Regions from separate parts of the Ornithinibacillus liuyingii genome, predicted to be linked through region 4. Evidence: predicted binding sites of a transcription regulator. Region 4 holds the regulator's gene; each other region holds the start of a gene.
The links. Region 4 encodes LexA, which represses DNA repair genes until DNA is damaged. Its sites were predicted from a motif close to CGAACATATGTTCG; they were not measured.
Positions count from the first base shown of each region.

Region 1: ACSKT4_RS04850 (WYL domain-containing protein) is a predicted target of LexA. The motif match lies at 1,896-1,909, and genes of this name have one in related genera.
Region 2: ACSKT4_RS11645 (YolD-like family protein) is a predicted target of LexA. The motif match lies at 2,329-2,342, and genes of this name have one in related genera.
Region 3: ACSKT4_RS11970 (carbohydrate kinase) is a predicted target of LexA. The motif match lies at 2,772-2,785, and genes of this name have one in related genera.

Region 1 is NZ_JBPWOS010000003.1:56,559-60,710, reverse strand. It holds gene ACSKT4_RS04865 (N-acetylmuramoyl-L-alanine amidase family protein) at 1-718, shown strand, start outside; gene ACSKT4_RS04860 (hypothetical protein) at 932-1,132, opposite strand; gene ACSKT4_RS04855 (hypothetical protein) at 1,195-1,530, opposite strand; gene ACSKT4_RS04850 (WYL domain-containing protein) at 1,928-2,143, shown strand; gene ACSKT4_RS04845 (glutaredoxin family protein) at 2,211-2,462, shown strand; gene ACSKT4_RS04840 (sugar-binding transcriptional regulator) at 2,616-3,644, shown strand; gene gap (type I glyceraldehyde-3-phosphate dehydrogenase) at 3,682-4,152, shown strand, end outside.
Region 2 is NZ_JBPWOS010000007.1:214,885-219,036, forward strand. It holds gene ACSKT4_RS11620 (dihydrofolate reductase) at 1-196, shown strand, start outside; gene tatA (twin-arginine translocase TatA/TatE family subunit) at 332-568, shown strand; gene ACSKT4_RS11630 (twin-arginine translocase TatA/TatE family subunit) at 589-792, shown strand; gene tatC (twin-arginine translocase subunit TatC) at 957-1,700, shown strand; gene ACSKT4_RS11640 (YozE family protein) at 1,724-1,945, shown strand; gene ACSKT4_RS11645 (YolD-like family protein) at 1,977-2,300, opposite strand; gene ACSKT4_RS11650 (exonuclease SbcCD subunit D) at 2,420-3,571, shown strand; gene ACSKT4_RS11655 (AAA family ATPase) at 3,573-4,152, shown strand, end outside.
Region 3 is NZ_JBPWOS010000008.1:44,343-48,494, forward strand. It holds gene ACSKT4_RS11960 (helix-turn-helix domain-containing protein) at 1-517, opposite strand, end outside; gene ACSKT4_RS11965 (pseudouridine-5'-phosphate glycosidase) at 736-1,650, opposite strand; gene ACSKT4_RS11970 (carbohydrate kinase) at 1,647-2,756, opposite strand; gene ACSKT4_RS11975 (response regulator transcription factor) at 2,956-3,558, opposite strand; gene ACSKT4_RS11980 (sensor histidine kinase) at 3,555-4,152, opposite strand, start outside.
Region 4 is NZ_JBPWOS010000001.1:481,139-485,290, forward strand. It holds gene glnA (type I glutamate--ammonia ligase) at 1-1,092, shown strand, start outside; gene lexA (transcriptional repressor LexA) at 1,234-1,857, opposite strand; gene ACSKT4_RS02420 (YneB family resolvase-like protein) at 2,129-2,788, shown strand; gene ACSKT4_RS02425 (DUF896 domain-containing protein) at 2,874-3,110, shown strand; gene tkt (transketolase) at 3,211-4,152, shown strand, end outside.

The sequences.
Region 1 (4,152 bases), on a different contig from region 4:
CATTATTATTCGTTTAGATGACCCAACTGGGAACACCGATGTATCTTTAACAGCACGTACGAATAAGGCAAATAGTGAAGGTGCAGATATTTTGGTATCTTATCATCACAACGCTAACACAGGTCAATGGGGTACTTGGACTGGTACTGAAACCTACCATTATCCTGGTTCTTCTACTGGTCTTGCTTTAGCAAGAAAAATTCACCCGGCTATAGTTGGTGCAATGGGCTTACGAGATCGTGGTATTAAATCGGAAAACTTCCATATGCTTCGTGAATCCAATATGCCAGCAATTCTAATTGAAGGTGGGTTTATGGATTCCACCATTGATATTGTCAAAATGCGTGATGATATCGTAATGGATCGAACAGGGAAGGCACTAGCTGATGCCATTGCTTCTCATTTTGGATTAAGAAGGAAAGATAATGGAGGAACTAATACTTACACAGTACAGCCTGGTGATACATTGTGGAGTATTGCCCAAGCCCATAATATGACGGTACAACAATTAAAGGATTTAAACGGTCTTACAGGTGATACCATTTATCCAGGCCAGGTTCTGATTGTCAGTGGTGGGGTAGTTTACCACATTGTCCAATCTGGGGAAACATTGTGGGGTATCGCACAACAGTATAATACTACAGTTGAAGCTATTAAGAGCTTGAATGGAATGACAAGTGATGTTATTCGTCCAGGCGACCGTTTGAGAGTTAGGTAAGTAATTTACTGTGTAATCTAGAAGTAATCAAAAGCCCCAGTTATTAGAATTGGGGCTTTCTCTAATAAATCTAGTGCTCTCAGATATGTATTCACTAGTCAGTCATAATTGTAATCTTAGATACTTAAAAGATTCTTCCGAAAGTTGATAATCGACACGGGAGTATTTGGTATGTAGTTAAGGGATGCAACTAAATGCATCCCTTAATGGTTCCTATTTGAACAATGAAAGTAATCCTTTTTTCCTTTTTTTAGACAGTGGTTGTCCTAACAGTCTTTTCTTTACGTATTTCTTTGGATTACTTAAAGCAGTTGCTCCGCCTTTACCATAACCTGGTACAACTGTCTTGTTCACTGACCTTTTTACGCTAGATTTAACTTTTGAAATAGGAGATTTTGGTTTTTTGAACTTCATTTCAACACCTATCTTCTACAATTTATTAGAGAGTATGGGCAACTAAATGTAGTTATCTAGGTTTAATTTTCAAATGTAGTATGTTTTACTTTCCAATTTTCTAGTTTTATAAACACCCAGAAACCATAGATTCCAAGCGTGATTATTGTTAAAAACCACCACTTAATCCAATTCCCAAATAGACCAATAGCAGTACCATTAAACTTCAGTCTTTTCCCTTCAACTACGGTATGATTGATTTTCCAACCATAAATCATTGTAACTGCCCAAGGATAGCAAATTCCTAAAGTAAAAATAGTAACTAACCAACCTGCTATTCGCCACCCGATGTACTGTACTAATCCTCCATCAAAAAAAGATATTCTCCTCTTATGAGTTTGAATTCTTTCGGTCGTCATTGACTAATCCCTTCTTTCCTTCAAAATTCCCCAGACTCTTTATTCTTTTGGTATATTTAAATCTTGTAGGGTAACTACAAACTATCTCATAAGCTACAGCAATTTTTGATTTTGGCATGATATCACTCTTTATTATATTTTATTGAATAAAATAATTAGCGTTTAGGGAATTATAATTAGTTCTTTATACTTATAATCGCATATTATTTTATCATTTTAGTTTAGTAGATTTCTATAAAAAAGATTTAAAATTGACGTTTGGATAGGCGTTCTATAAATGACTTAGTACGTATTATATAAGTACTAAGTGCTATAGAGTTTTATAAAACATAGCCTTGCTTCAACATGTTCTAAATGATATAATGAGAACAAACGTTCCTATCGGGAGGCTTTGGCTATGAAGAGGCTGTTTCTACGTTCAATGGAAAACAAAGAGAAAATAATTATTTTCTATATCGATCGACATAATAATGTTTCTAAACGTTTTATTCGGGTATTAAGTATGAACCAGGATTATATGTTGGCTTATTGCTATTGGCGTAAGAAAATAAGAACCTTTAAACTAGACAATATATTATCTACTGGTGCAATTTCTAACCATGTAGGAGCATAATTTTTGGATTTATTGGTTTGTATTGTATACTATGGTCTTAGAAAAGTTAAATATAGAAGGTGCCCTAATGGAAAAAGTCATATTCTACACGAAAGAAAACTGTTCTCTTTGTGATAGCGCTGAAGCATTACTAGGAATGTTCCAACAGGATTATCATTTTGAAATCGAGAAACGAGATATTTATACAAATGACGAATGGTTAGAAAGCTATCATTTATCCATTCCAGTAATCGAAATAAATGGAGTTCAGTTGAATTGTGAACAGATTGACTACAATTCGGTTGAAACAACCTTGAATGTGAATTTACAAAAGAAATAAGGATAATTTACAATCATATTGGTTGTATATTTTACGCATTATGATATGATAATAATGTACATAGGATTCTACTATGTGTATTTTTTTGGGACATGTGGGACACCATAAGAATGCGTGGGACATTTTTGTTCCCGATTCTAAAGGGGTAATGTCATGAAAGAAATATTCGACCTACAGAAAAAGCTCATACCTGACTTGTTAGAAGTAATGCAAACCAGATTCTCTCTGTTGCGCACGGTAAACCTCTATCAACCTATTGGTAGAAGAGGTCTTGCGGAAAGTAGTCAATTAACGGAAAGACAGGTTCGAAGTGAAATTGATTTACTTTACGAACAGGGGTTATTAGAAGTTACGACAAAGGGTATGCTTGTTACGGAACAAGGTGAAAAGGTTCTAGAACAACTCAATCAATTTATGAGTGAAATAATGGGCTTAACTGTTTTAGAAAATCGAATTAAGGAAACATTACAAGTAGAGAATGTTATTGTAGTTCCAGGAAACAGTGATGACGCAGAATGGGTTAAACAAGAGATGGGAAAAGCTTGTGTCTCATATCTTAAAAAGATTATATCGCCCAATGCTACGATTGCTGTAACAGGTGGAACGACGATGGCTTCTGTTGCAAGTGTAATGACACCGTTCGAATTAGAAAATAATTGCCTATTTGTACCAGCACGTGGTGGCATTGGAGAGAAAATGGAAAACCAAGCCAATACGATTGTGGCACAAATGTCCCGTAAAGCACAGGGAGATTATCGTCTACTTTATGTCCCAGATCCAATTAGTGACTCTTCCTATCAAAACATCATCCAGGAGCCTTCTATAATAGAAGTCTTACAGCTTATAAAAAATGCTGATATTGTCTTACATGGAATTGGAGATGCATTGACGATGGCAGAGCGCCGAAAGACACCACATGAATTAAGGGAAAAGCTAGTAGAGGAAAATGCAGTTAGTGAAGCATTTGGTTACTACTTTGATCAGCAAGGTAATGTTGTTCACAAGGTGCGTACTGTTGGATTGCAGTTAGAGGATTTAGAGTCGATGAAACATGTGGTTACCGTTGCTGGTGGTAAATCGAAGGCTAAAGCAATCGAATCCTATTTCAAGCATGGTACAAGCAATGTGCTCATTACGGATGAGGCAGCTGCGGAACAGATTTTAAGGGATACTTCCCTTTAAATAAATAATACTTATAGAATTTTAGGAGGAATATACAATGGCAGTAAAAGTTGGTATTAATGGTTTTGGTCGTATTGGACGTAATGTATTTCGTCAAGCACTAAAAAGAGACGATGTAGAAATCGTAGCAGTAAATGACTTAACAGATGCTAATATGCTTGCACATCTATTAAAATATGACTCAGTACATGGTGTATTAGAGGAAGAAGTATCCGTTAACGGTTCTAACATCGTTGTTGGTGGAAAAGAAATTAAGGTATTAGCTGAGCGTGACCCAGGCAATCTTCCATGGGGCGAGCTTGGTGTTGAAGTAGTAGTTGAATCTACTGGTCGCTTCGTTGATCGTGATTCTTCTCAAAAACATATTGATGCTGGTGCGAAGAAAGTAATCATCTCAGCTCCTGCGAAAAATGAAGATTTAACTATCGTAATGGGTGTTAACCAAGATCAATATGATCCAAGTCAGCACCATATCGTATCAAATGCTTCTTGTACAACAAACTGTTTA
Region 2 (4,152 bases), on a different contig from region 4:
CGGTGCTTTATTTAAAGACATCCTTCCATATGCAGACCGTATGTATGTGACTTTAATTGATGAGGAATTTGAAGGAGATGTTTATTTTCCGACCTTTTCATCTGATATGTGGAGAGAAACCTCTACTGTTAAAGGGATAAAGGATGAGAAGAATCCGTATGATTATTACTTTATTCAGTATGATCGAATCCGTTAATTTGCTTGGTGGTTGTTTATTCTACTGTTAACTGATAAAATAAAGGTGGTTATAATGATGTAACCATCTTTGTTTTATGAACGTTTTGTGAGCGTTTCTTTTGATACATATATTTTGTAAGTGTTTTAAACTATAATGAAACTAATTTTGATAGAAGAAGGTGTCAATATGGGTCCTATTGGAATTCCAGGTTTAATTTTAATCCTAATCATTGCTTTAGTTATTTTTGGTCCAAAAAAACTACCTGAAATCGGAAAGGCCGCTGGTCAAACGTTAAAGGAGTTCAAGAAATCTGCAAAGGATTTAACGGAAGATGTAACGGAAGAAATTAAGGATGCAAAAGATCTTACGCAAGGTAAGGATAATAAATAAATTACTTGGAGTGAACAGCAATGAGTGGTATCGGTGTACCTGGTTTAATATTAATTCTTATTGTTGCATTAGTCATCTTTGGTCCGTCGAAACTACCTGAAATCGGAAAGGCTTTTGGTAGTTCATTACGCGAGTTTCGCAATGCTGCAAAGGACATTGTTTCAGAGGATAACAAGCAAGAAAAGCCGGTTAACGAAGTAAATACAACGATTAAAAATGACTAACTAAAGGTGTAAGGTGGATAACCTTGCATCTTCTTTTCTGTTGTGATCTCTTTCTTGCCAGATCATGGTGAGGATTCCTAGTATACCGTATATAGACAAGCTTTTATAACAAGTATTAGTATAATGAAATTTGATACAGCATTTGAACTCTTGGGGTGTTTTGTATGGCGCGTAAGAATAAAGAGAAAGAAATGAATTTTACTGGTCATCTAGCGGAGCTTAGAAATAGGTTAGTGGTAACTGCTCTCTTCTTTGTTGCGTTTTTTATTATAGGTTTTGTATATGTTAGAGATATTTATGGATTTTTTGAGAGTCATATTGACTTTAAACTAGCAGTAATTGGTTTAGGAGAAGTGTTTTGGGTGCAATTTACTATGGCTGGAATCGTTGCATTAGCTGCTACTCTTCCAATATTAGCTTTGCAGATTTGGTTGTTTATTAAGCCAGGGCTTACGCCTAAAGAAAGAAGAGCATCCTTAGCGTATATCCCGGTCATTTTCCTGCTGTTTGTTGGTGGACTAGTTGTTGGTTATATCATGTTTATCAATTTAATATTACCATTCTTATTATCACTAAATGATGGTATGTTTAATGAAATGTTTACGGTAGAAAAGTATTTTAAGTTCGTCTTTCGCATTACTTTACCATTTGCTATTATTTTTGAAATACCAATTATTGCGATGTTTTTAACTAGTATTGGCATTTTATCGCCAAACGCGATGCGAAAAATGAGAAAATATGCTTATTTTATTTTGATTATCGTTGCTGCGATGGTTACACCACCAGACTTTATTTTACCATTAATCGTTGCAATTCCGTTCTTTCTATTATATGAAATCAGTATTTACCTTTCTACTACGGTATATAGAAAGAAAGAGAAGAAGCATCGTGAATTTATGGAAGGCTAATTTATATTTTTGAGGTGTTTTATATGCGCTCGTTCTATCATTTTATGATGAGCTATCGTGGAAAAAAGAAGCCAGATGAGGAAAGTAAACTGGCAGATTGGATGTTTCAGGATCATAATTTTCCGAGGCACTCTGATAACTATGACGAAATTAGCGAGTATTTAGAATGGAATAGTCCATTCACCAATGCGATATCTGTATTTGACTCGCTGTGGGAAATATATGTAATAAAAGAAAAAGATTAAACTAGGGTCTGTCGATTAGACAGACCCATTACTATGATTGAATACGATATATATCGTTAAATGGAATAGCTAGTATTTCTTCGTTTAGATTCTTCAAGAGAACCTTTTGCTTTAGTTGATCGAACCTTTGAATCGTCCCACTAATCGCTAACATTTTCCCGCTTTGGTAATACGTTAATGTAATAAGCTGATTGTCCTGATACGCCTCGATCATTTGATTGTTTATTAGCTCAAGCTCCTGCTCATCTAGTAGAGGCCGTTGGATACGTTTATCCTCACTCCATATAGATTTTAGGAGTTCTACATGCTCAGGGAGCATTAATGAAGTCCATTTGATGGATCCTCTATCATTCACGATTTTATCACCTCATCCTTATTATATACGAACATTTGTTTGTTTATCAAGAAAGCAATATACTGTAGAGTAACGAAACATGATAAAATAGAAGAAGAAATCACAAGGGGGAAAGTAGTATGAAAATAGTACACACCGCTGATTGGCATCTTGGAAAGATTGTGAATAGCGTTCATATGACAGAGGAACAAGCGTATATTCTTGATCAGTTAGTAGACATCATTCGAACAGAGAACCCGGATGTGTTAGTAATTGCAGGCGATTTGTATGATAGAGCTATTCCACCAAAGGAAGCTGTAGATTTATTAAATCGCGTATTAACAACCCTTGTAACAGACATAAAGATCCCAGTATTAGCGATTTCTGGTAATCATGATAGTCCAGAACGTTTAGAATTTGGCACGGAATTATTCCGCTCACAAGGGCTTTATATTGAAACCAGGCTAAGTAGAAGTCTTGAGCCTGTTGTTATAGAAGACGAGCATGGTCCTGTTTACTTTCATTTAGTTCCATACATTGAGCCTGCCGAGGCTAGGGAACTATTTAACGATGATACGATTCATTCCCATCAAACAGCAATGGAAGCCGTAACGAACTATATTAGAGAGCATCATGACATGAAGGAACGTCACCTATTTGTAGGACATGCTTTTGTAGCTGGGGGAATGGAGTCTGAATCAGAGGAGCGATTATCGATGATTGGTGGAACTCCATATGTTGATGCGAATTTGTTTCAAGACTTTGTTTATGTTGCGTTAGGACATTTGCATCAACCACAGCGTATTAAGCGAGATGAGGTAAGGTATAGTGGTTCGATTTTAAAATACTCCTTTTCTGAAGCTACTCATAAGAAGTCTGTCACCATTATTGAACTAGACGCTGATGGAACGTGTGAGTTAAAAGCTATTCCGTTAGTACCGAAGCATGATATGCGTATTGTGGAAGGATATTTTGAGGATCTTCTTACCAATCCACTAGAAAACAATGAGGATTACTTGCACATCCGCCTTCTCGACAAGGGACAGATAATGGATCCGATGTACAAGCTAAGGAAAGTGTATCCGAATATTTTACGATTAGAGCGGGTTGGATTTTCTACAACCAAGAGCTTACTAGATTTACAACAAATTCGCCAAAAGCAAACACAATCTCATACAGAGCTATTTGCTTCCTTTTATGAAGAGATTACTGGTGAAGCGATCGATGAGAAACGAATGGCGTATATCGAAAGTACGATTTCGACTGTAATGGCAAAGGAAAGAGGGGAATAAAATGCGTGCAATCAAGCTAAGTGTGACTGCTTTCGGTCCCTATTTAGAAAAGCAAGTTATTGACTTTGAGTTGTTAGGTGATGAATCTATTTTTCTAATAACTGGCCCCACTGGTGCTGGAAAGACAACTGTGTTTGATGCGATTTGTTATGCTTTATATGGGAGAGCAAGTGGCTCTGATCGTGACCAAGACTCGCTACGCAGCCATTTTGCAGCAATAGATGAGCCTACTGAAGTAGTATTCCAATTTGCCCTAAATAACCGCGTGTATGAGATTATACGTAATCCTAAGCAACAAAAGAAAAAAGAACGTGGCGATGGTTACACCGAAGAGCCAGCTAAGGCAATCCTGTATGAGATTGTCAATGGAGAAAAACAATTGCTATCCTCTCGTATTAAGGATGTCAATGAAACAATTGAAGAGAAGCTTGGATTTGATTATGAGCAATTTCGTAAAATGGTACTAATTCCTCAAGGAGAATTTCGTAAGCTCATCTCAGAAAATAGTAGAGAACGTGAAGCCATTCTTCAGAAGATATTCCGTACCCATTTTTATGAAAAAATGACGGATGAATTAAAAA
Region 3 (4,152 bases), on a different contig from region 4:
TATCGATTCCAAAGCCTATCCATGCTTTTACCGTTTCCGTTCCAGACGCATATTGTAAGTAAGAATTTCGAACCGCCACATTATACTTATTTAGCTCTTCTATTCCCCTTAATAACGCTGCTCCGAATTCCCCCTGATGACCTTCAGCCAAAAACCAGACCACTCTCTCCCGTTTTCGTTCATATAAAAAGAATTCCTTTATGGAACTGTTACTCTCTAAGAACTTAATTTGCACATCCAGTAATGCTTTTTGCTGGTTTAATAGACGAATCCATGATTGTTTCATTTGCTCCTGAGCAGGCTCAGTGGCTAAGAGATATGTTTGAATGTCACTTATCGGCACATTTGCTAAGCGCAAACTTACAATTAATCTAGCAAGGTCTATTTGTTCTTCTTGATATACCCGATAACCGTTCCCTTCCTTTCTATTGGGCATCAGTAAGCCCTTTTCTTCATAGAAACGTAGCGTGCTTTTCGGTATTCCACTTCTTTTGGAAAATTCTTGTATAGATAGCATCTCATTCCCTCCTACATTTAAGATAAACCTTAAAGTAACTTGAAGGTCAAGGGGAAGGTGAGTAAAAACAGCATGGGCTTATCCACGTTAAAAAACCCGAATGACTCTACAATATCACACTAACATATCCTTAACTTTTCATGAGAGGATATGTCAGTGTAACGTTGTGCTTCATTCGGGTCTCTATCTTATCGTTATGTCTGCACTACTTCCATAGATTAGACTAGTGAATTTAGCTCTACGGCTAATTTCGCACCTAATACTGCATTATTTTTAACAAGTGCAATATTAGAATCTAAACTCTTTCCGCCAGTAATTTCTTTAATCTTTCCAAGTAGGAATGGCGTTGTGTCCTTTCCTGTTATCCCTTTTTCATCTGCTTCCTTTACGGCTGAAGCAATGGCATGATTAATTACTTCCTCAGGCATTGCATGCTCTTCCGGAATTGGATTAGCAATAACCGCTCCACCTTGAAGCTCTATATCCCATTTTGATTTTAATGTCTTCGCAATGACATCTACGTTCTCCGCTGAGAAGTTGACCGGATATTCGCTTGTTCTCGTATAAAATGCAGGTAAAACTTCTGTCTGGTAACCGATTACGGGAACCCCTTTTGTTTCTAGGTATTCCATTGTTAGTCCTAAATCGAGAATGGATTTAGCTCCAGCACATACTACTGCTACATTCGTTTGTGCAAGCTCTTCTAAATCTGCCGAAATATCCATGGTTGTTTCTGCACCTCGGTGTACACCACCAATACCTCCCGTAACAAATATGTTAATATCAGCAAGCTCTGCACAAATCATTGTAGCAGCTACTGTAGTTGCTCCTAATTGCTTCGTAGCTAAAATGTATGGAAGGTCACGACGGGAAACCTTCGCAACACCTTGACTATTGCCAAATTGCTCTAATTCCTCATCTGTTAAGCCTACTTTAATTTTCCCATCAATCAATGCTATCGTAGCAGGTACAGCACCATTATCACGAATGATTTGTTCCACTTCGCGAGCTGTTTGCACGTTTTGTGGATATGGCATCCCATGAGAGATGATAGTCGATTCCAATGCAACTACTGGTTTTCCTTGTTCCTTTGCTTGTTTTACTTCTGCTGATAGTTCTACATAATGTCTCATTCTACTTCCTCCATATCTAATTTAAGTTGTTGAGGTGTCAAATCTTGTCTTACGGTATAATTCGTTTGGATTGTTTTAGAAGAATTAACGGCAGCTGCCTTCGCGATAGTAGGAAGACTTTCCCCTTCCAGCCATGCATAGATTACCCCTGCAGAAAAGGCATCTCCTGCCCCTGTAACATCATGGACATTCGTCACTTCTAATGCTGGCATATGATGAATTCCTTCTTCTAGATTTCCGATTAGTGCTCCTTCTTTTCCATTGGTTACTACAATATTTTCAATTCCTAATTGCAACCATTTATGAGCTGCTTCTTGCCAGTCTGCCTTCGTCTTAATAGCGATATCGAAAAAGGCCTCGGTCTCATCACAGTTCGTAATTAACCAGGTTAGTCCTTGTAAGTCCTTCGGTAGTCTGTCCATCTTCGGGGCAGATACCGCAATAAATACTAGTGGAATATTTCTACTTAAGGCAAACTGTTTGATAGAAGCTAACGTATCCATAGGCAAGTTCAAATCGGCTACGAAACATCTTGCCAGGGAGAACTTAGAAAGCTTTGGTTGTAGTACTTCTGGTGTAATGGAATCATAAATATCCATATCCGCTAAAGCCAATACTAACTCACCCGATTGATCAATCACAGCTGAATAAGACCCTGTCGCTTCTTTTACTAATGGAATGGTATGGGTTAGGCTCATATAGCTAGAGGAAGCCTCTTCAATAAAATGCCATTCCGCGTCAAAACCGCTGGCCGTGAGTAGCGATACATTTTTCCCTAACCGTCCTAGATTCTCTGCGACATTTCTAGCCACTCCACCTGCACTTTGTACAGACCTGATTGGATTCGAAGTCCCATACTGAAGCTTACCCTTTATGTAAAACTTCCGGTCAACATTCGCGCCACCTATGCAGACAATTTGCTTATCGTCCCCTACAATATAGGCTTTGCCGTGAATATAACCTTTTTTCACTAGACCTGAAATAAGGTTCGCAACGGAAGGTCTGGATAGATTCATCTCCTCTGCCAGTTCCTGCTGTGAAATAAAAGGGTTTTTCTTAATTAAATTAAAGAGTTTTTGTTCATTTTCATTAAGTGAGAAATTCATATCATGCCACCTAACCAAACTTTTGTTTATATTATAAACTTATGTTTATTATGTTAGTATGTTTATTGGATAAAGTCAATTGTTTATGGAAGAAAAACTGATAGGTATTAAAATGGCTTTCGATTCTCTTTTCGATGCAGAAGCTGTAAAAAAGACCTCGCTTCCTACCGAAGCGAGGTCTAACAAACAAGCATGGCGATTATTTAAACCAACCCTTTTCCTTAAAACGAGAGATAGCTTCGATCCGATTGCTAGCCTCCAATTTGTCTAGGATTACCGATACATAATTCCGCACTGTTCCTTTGGTAAGGAAGAGCTGGTTTGCTATTTCTTCTGTGTTCTTTCCTTCCGCAATCAAATGAATAACCTGCTCTTCCCGGTCGGAAAGTGGGTTTTGCTCTTTATTGAATGCTATATCGATTAATTCAGGTGCATAGATTTTTCTTCCTTCCATAATGATGCGGATTGAATTTGCCAATTCTTCACTTGGACTGTCTTTTAATAAATATCCACTTACATTGGCATCCCTTGCACGTTCAAAATAACCTGCTCTAGCAAATGTTGTTAATATAATGATTTTACATGCCTCATTTTTTAATTCTTCGGCTACATCTAAGCCACTCTTTAAAGGCATTTCAATGTCCATTATACAAATATCCGGTTGATGGAGCTTAACCATTTCTAAGGCTTCGACGCCATCTTGGGCTTTTCCGACAACCTCCATATCATCCTCTAAATCTAGCAATGAACCAAGTGCCCCGAGTAGCATCCGTTGGTCCTCTGCAATCACAATTCGAATCATGACAACCTCTCCTCTGGTAATGGTTGAACAACATTTGGAACGCTTATCGAAAGCAGGGTACCATTCCCACTTTCCATATGTAAAATTCCGTTAACAAAGTCTAAACGTTCTCTCATACCACGTAGCCCATTACCTTTTTTATCTGTAATCTCTCCGATCCCGACACCATCATCTTGTACTTGGATACAAATCTCACTCGGTGTTTGTTGAATGGCAATTCGACAGGATGTAGCCTTGCTATGCTTTATGATATTGGTTACAGCTTCCTTTAGGCACATACTGAGTACTCCTTCTACAAATAATGGCGTATGCACAAGCTTCGGGTCACCTTCTAACACGTATTCCATTTCCGCAGCCTCCAGCACCTGTTGAACATGAATTACTTCATCCTCTAATCTTGTCGTACGCATATCGGAAACCATTTCCCGTACTTCCTTTAATGCTGTTCTTGCTGTTTGATGAATATCAAGAATCTCTTTTTGGACCCTTTCTGGATGCTTTTGAAGTAATCTTGCAGCTAAATCACTTTTCAATCCAATTAAAGATAGCTTTTGTCCCAATGTATCATGCAAATCCCGAGCGATGCGTTGCCTT
Region 4 (4,152 bases):
TGGACTTCAGAAAAAGGAAAAGTTGCCCGTTTTATTTGTGATATCTATCGTCCTGATGGTACACCATTTGAAGGGTGCCCACGTTATAACTTAAAACGTAATTTGAAGAAAATGGAAGAGCTTGGCTTTGATGCTTTCAATATTGGAACTGAACCGGAATTCTTCCTATTTAAATTAGATGAAAAGGGAGATCCTTCTTTAGAACTAAACGACCATGGTGGATATTTTGATTTAGCGCCTACTGATTTAGGGGAAAATTGCCGTCGTGATATTGTATTAGAACTAGAAGAAATGGGCTTTGAGATTGAAGCATCTCACCATGAGGTTGCCCCTGGACAACATGAAATTGACTTTAAATATTCTGATGCATTAAAACATGCGGATGATATTCAAACGTTTAAGCTAGTTGTTAAGACAATTGCTAGAAAACATAATCTTCACGCAACGTTTATGCCTAAGCCATTATTTGGAGTAAACGGTTCTGGAATGCATACTAACATGTCCCTATTTAAAGGTGGAGAAAATGCATTCTACAACCCGAGTGGAGATTTAGAATTAAGTGACACAGCCTATCAATTTATTGCAGGTATTGTAAAGCACGCTACTGGATTTACAGCGATAACCAATCCAACAGTTAACTCATATAAGCGTCTAGTACCTGGCTATGAAGCACCAAGCTATGTTGCATGGTCTGCAGCAAACAGAAGCTGTCTTATGCGTATTCCAAACTCTCGTGGTTTAAGTACACGTGTTGAGGCAAGAAGTGTTGATCCAGCAGCTAATCCATATATGGCATTATCTGTTTTATTAGCAGCGGGACTTGATGGAATCCGTAACAATATGACACCACCACCTGCGGTTGATCGTAATATTTATGTTATGACAAAAGAAGAACGTGATGAAGTTGGAATTAAAGATTTACCATCATCGCTAATTGATGCATTACAAGAACTTAAAAATGATGAAGTTATTGTAGAAGCATTAGGGGAGCATCTATTTGAACATTATATTGAAGCAAAAGAAATCGAATGGGATATGTTCCGCACAAGCGTACATCCATGGGAAAGAGATCAATATTTAACTAACTACTAATAGAAAAGAAAACCGGTGAGTATAGGAGAATCCTCCTAGCTCACCGGTTTATTTTGATAGAATTTACACTAGCTTTCCGATCCTATTAAAAACGCATTTGCTAAGAGAAGAGCAAATGCGTTTTTGTATTTCGATATATCGTTAATGAATATGACGATAAAGCCCAACTACTTTACCAAGAATCGATACATTCTTATATATTAATGGTTCCATTGTTGCGTTTTCAGGCTGTAAGCGAATATAATCTTTTTCTTTGAAAAATCGCTTTACGGTTGCTTCATCATCTTCCGTCATTGCTACAACAATATCTCCATTTTGTGCTGTACTCTGTTGTTTCACTATTACCATATCACCGTCTAAAATACCAGCCTCAATCATACTCTCACCATCAATTACTAGGACAAATAGATTTTCATCAGGACCTGCAGTTGAGCTAGGGACTGGCACAAATTCTTCAATATTTTCTACAGCAGTAATAGGTATACCAGCTGTTACTTTACCAATAACGGGTGCATAGCGAGCTTCTTCCCTAGGTATATTACTTTCTTCATCCAAATCTAGTATTTCTATTGCTCGGGGTTTAGTAGGATCTCGGCGAATAAAACCTTTGCTTTCTAATCTAGAGAGGTGCCCGTGAACAGTTGAGCTTGAGGCAAGGCCCACTGCTTCAGCAATTTCTCTAACAGATGGTGGATAACCTTTTAATTTGACTTGTTCTTTTATGTATTCAAGTATAGCTTGTTGTCTAGTTGATAATTTTGTCATCTATTAAACACCTCGCACATATTATTTATTAATGCTAGTTTACCATCGTATGGCATATAATGCAAACATTCGTTCGAAAAATCATTGACAAGATCATATGTTCTGATATAATAAAAATACGAACAAAGGTTCTTGTGATATAATCGAGAAGGGATGATGAAAAAATGTTTGGTAAAGTAAACAAGACAGATTTATTTTATATTGTTGCTTTTGCTGTAACATTAGGTTTCTTATACGTATCATTAATTAGTGCATAATAGGAGTTAATAAATTGAATGTCATTATATACTGCAGAGTAAGTACAGATAAAAAAGTTCAGGAAACGTCATTAGCTAGACAGAAGGAAGAATTATGCCAATTGGCAAATCGGTATCAATTCCATGTTGTAAAATGTATAGAGGAGCAAGCGAGTGGATATGAAGTAGAACGAGATGGAATATTTGACATGCTTGAAACGTTTGAACGTGGACAAGCAGATGCTCTCCTTATTCAAGATGAAACAAGATTAGGTCGAGGAAATACAAAAATAGCATTGTTTCATCAATTAGCGAAGTTGAATATTTCCATCTACACTGCGATTCACGATGGAAAGCTAGAATTATCCGAATCAGATTCTATGGTATTACAGATTGTCGGTATAGTGGAGGAATACCAACGCAAAATTCACAATGTAAAAATAAAACGAGGTATGAAAAAAGCGATAGAGAATGGCTATAATCCAGCTAAGAATCTTGCTAATCAGCATTTAGCTCCAGGTAGGGAGAGAAAGGAAGTACCAATCGAGGAAATCATTCGATTACGAAATAATGGCCTTACCTTCAGTGAAATTGCAAAGACGTTAACTGGATTGGGATATTCTATCTCAAAGGCTACTGTCCATAGAAGATACCAAGAATATCAAATAATTGATTCAGATAAGTTGAACAGGTAATATTAAAAAGCAAGAACGTGTCGTGTTCTTGCTTTTTAATATTAATAATGATGAATAAGATAGATTTATTCTAGGAGGTTATGAGATGATTTCAAAAGAAAAATTAGATCGTATTAATGCACTGGCTAAAAAGGCAAAGACTGCAGAAGGACTAACAAAGGATGAAGAAAAAGAGAGAAAAAAACTACGAGAAGAGTATTTAGGGAATGTCCGCAACTCTTTTAAGAATCAATTGAAGACCATGACGGTAATTGATCCAGCAGGAAATGACGTGACTCCTAAAAAGTTACGTGACATGCAGGAAAGAAACCAAAAACATTAGACATAGTAATATCATAATAAGGAATACTAGTACTTGTTAACTATCTACATTTTACAGAAAACAAGTATTACTATTCTTCTGACCGAAAGGAGTATTACGTATGTCTACTAATATAGAGCAAATGTCCATTAATGCAATTCGCACCCTATCCATTGATGCCATAGAAAAAGCTAATTCAGGACATCCTGGATTACCAATGGGTGCTTCTCCAATGGCGTATACGTTATGGGCAGACATAATGAATCACAATCCTAAAAATTCTAAATGGTTTAACCGCGACCGGTTTGTATTATCTGCTGGACATGGATCAATGCTACTGTACAGTCTGTTACATTTATCGGGCTATGACGTAACAATAGAAGATTTAAAGGAGTTTCGCCAGTGGGGTTCTAGGACGCCAGGCCATCCAGAAGTTCATCATACCGATGGTGTAGAAGCAACTACAGGTCCTTTAGGCCAAGGTATTGCAATGTCTGTTGGGATGGCGATGGCTGAGGTGTATTTAGCTGCTAAGTATAATAAAAGTGATATGAACATTATAGACCATTATACCTATTGCTTAGTTGGTGATGGTGATTTAATGGAAGGAATTTCGCATGAAGCGGCTTCCCTGGCTGGCCATCTAAGGCTCGGTAAATTGATTGTTTTATACGATTCTAATGATATTTCGCTAGATGGAGAATTAAACCGCTCTTTCTCGGATAATACGGAAGAACGTTTTAAATCCTATGGTTGGCAGGTTATTCGGGTTGAGGATGGAAATAATGTAGAAACGATTCGCATGGCATTAAAAGACGCGAGAGAAAATATCGAACAACCTACGCTAATTGAAGTGAAAACCGTTATTGGTTATGGATCTCCTAATAAATCAGCTTCTTCTGCTTCACATGGTGCCCCATTAGGTGAGGATGAGGTCTTGTTAACGAAAGAATTCTATCAGTGGCAGCATGAAGAATTCCGTGTTCCGGAAGAGGTATATGCTGATTTTAAAGAGAAGATACAAATAAAAGGCGAGAAACTAGAAGCAGAATGGAATATGCTT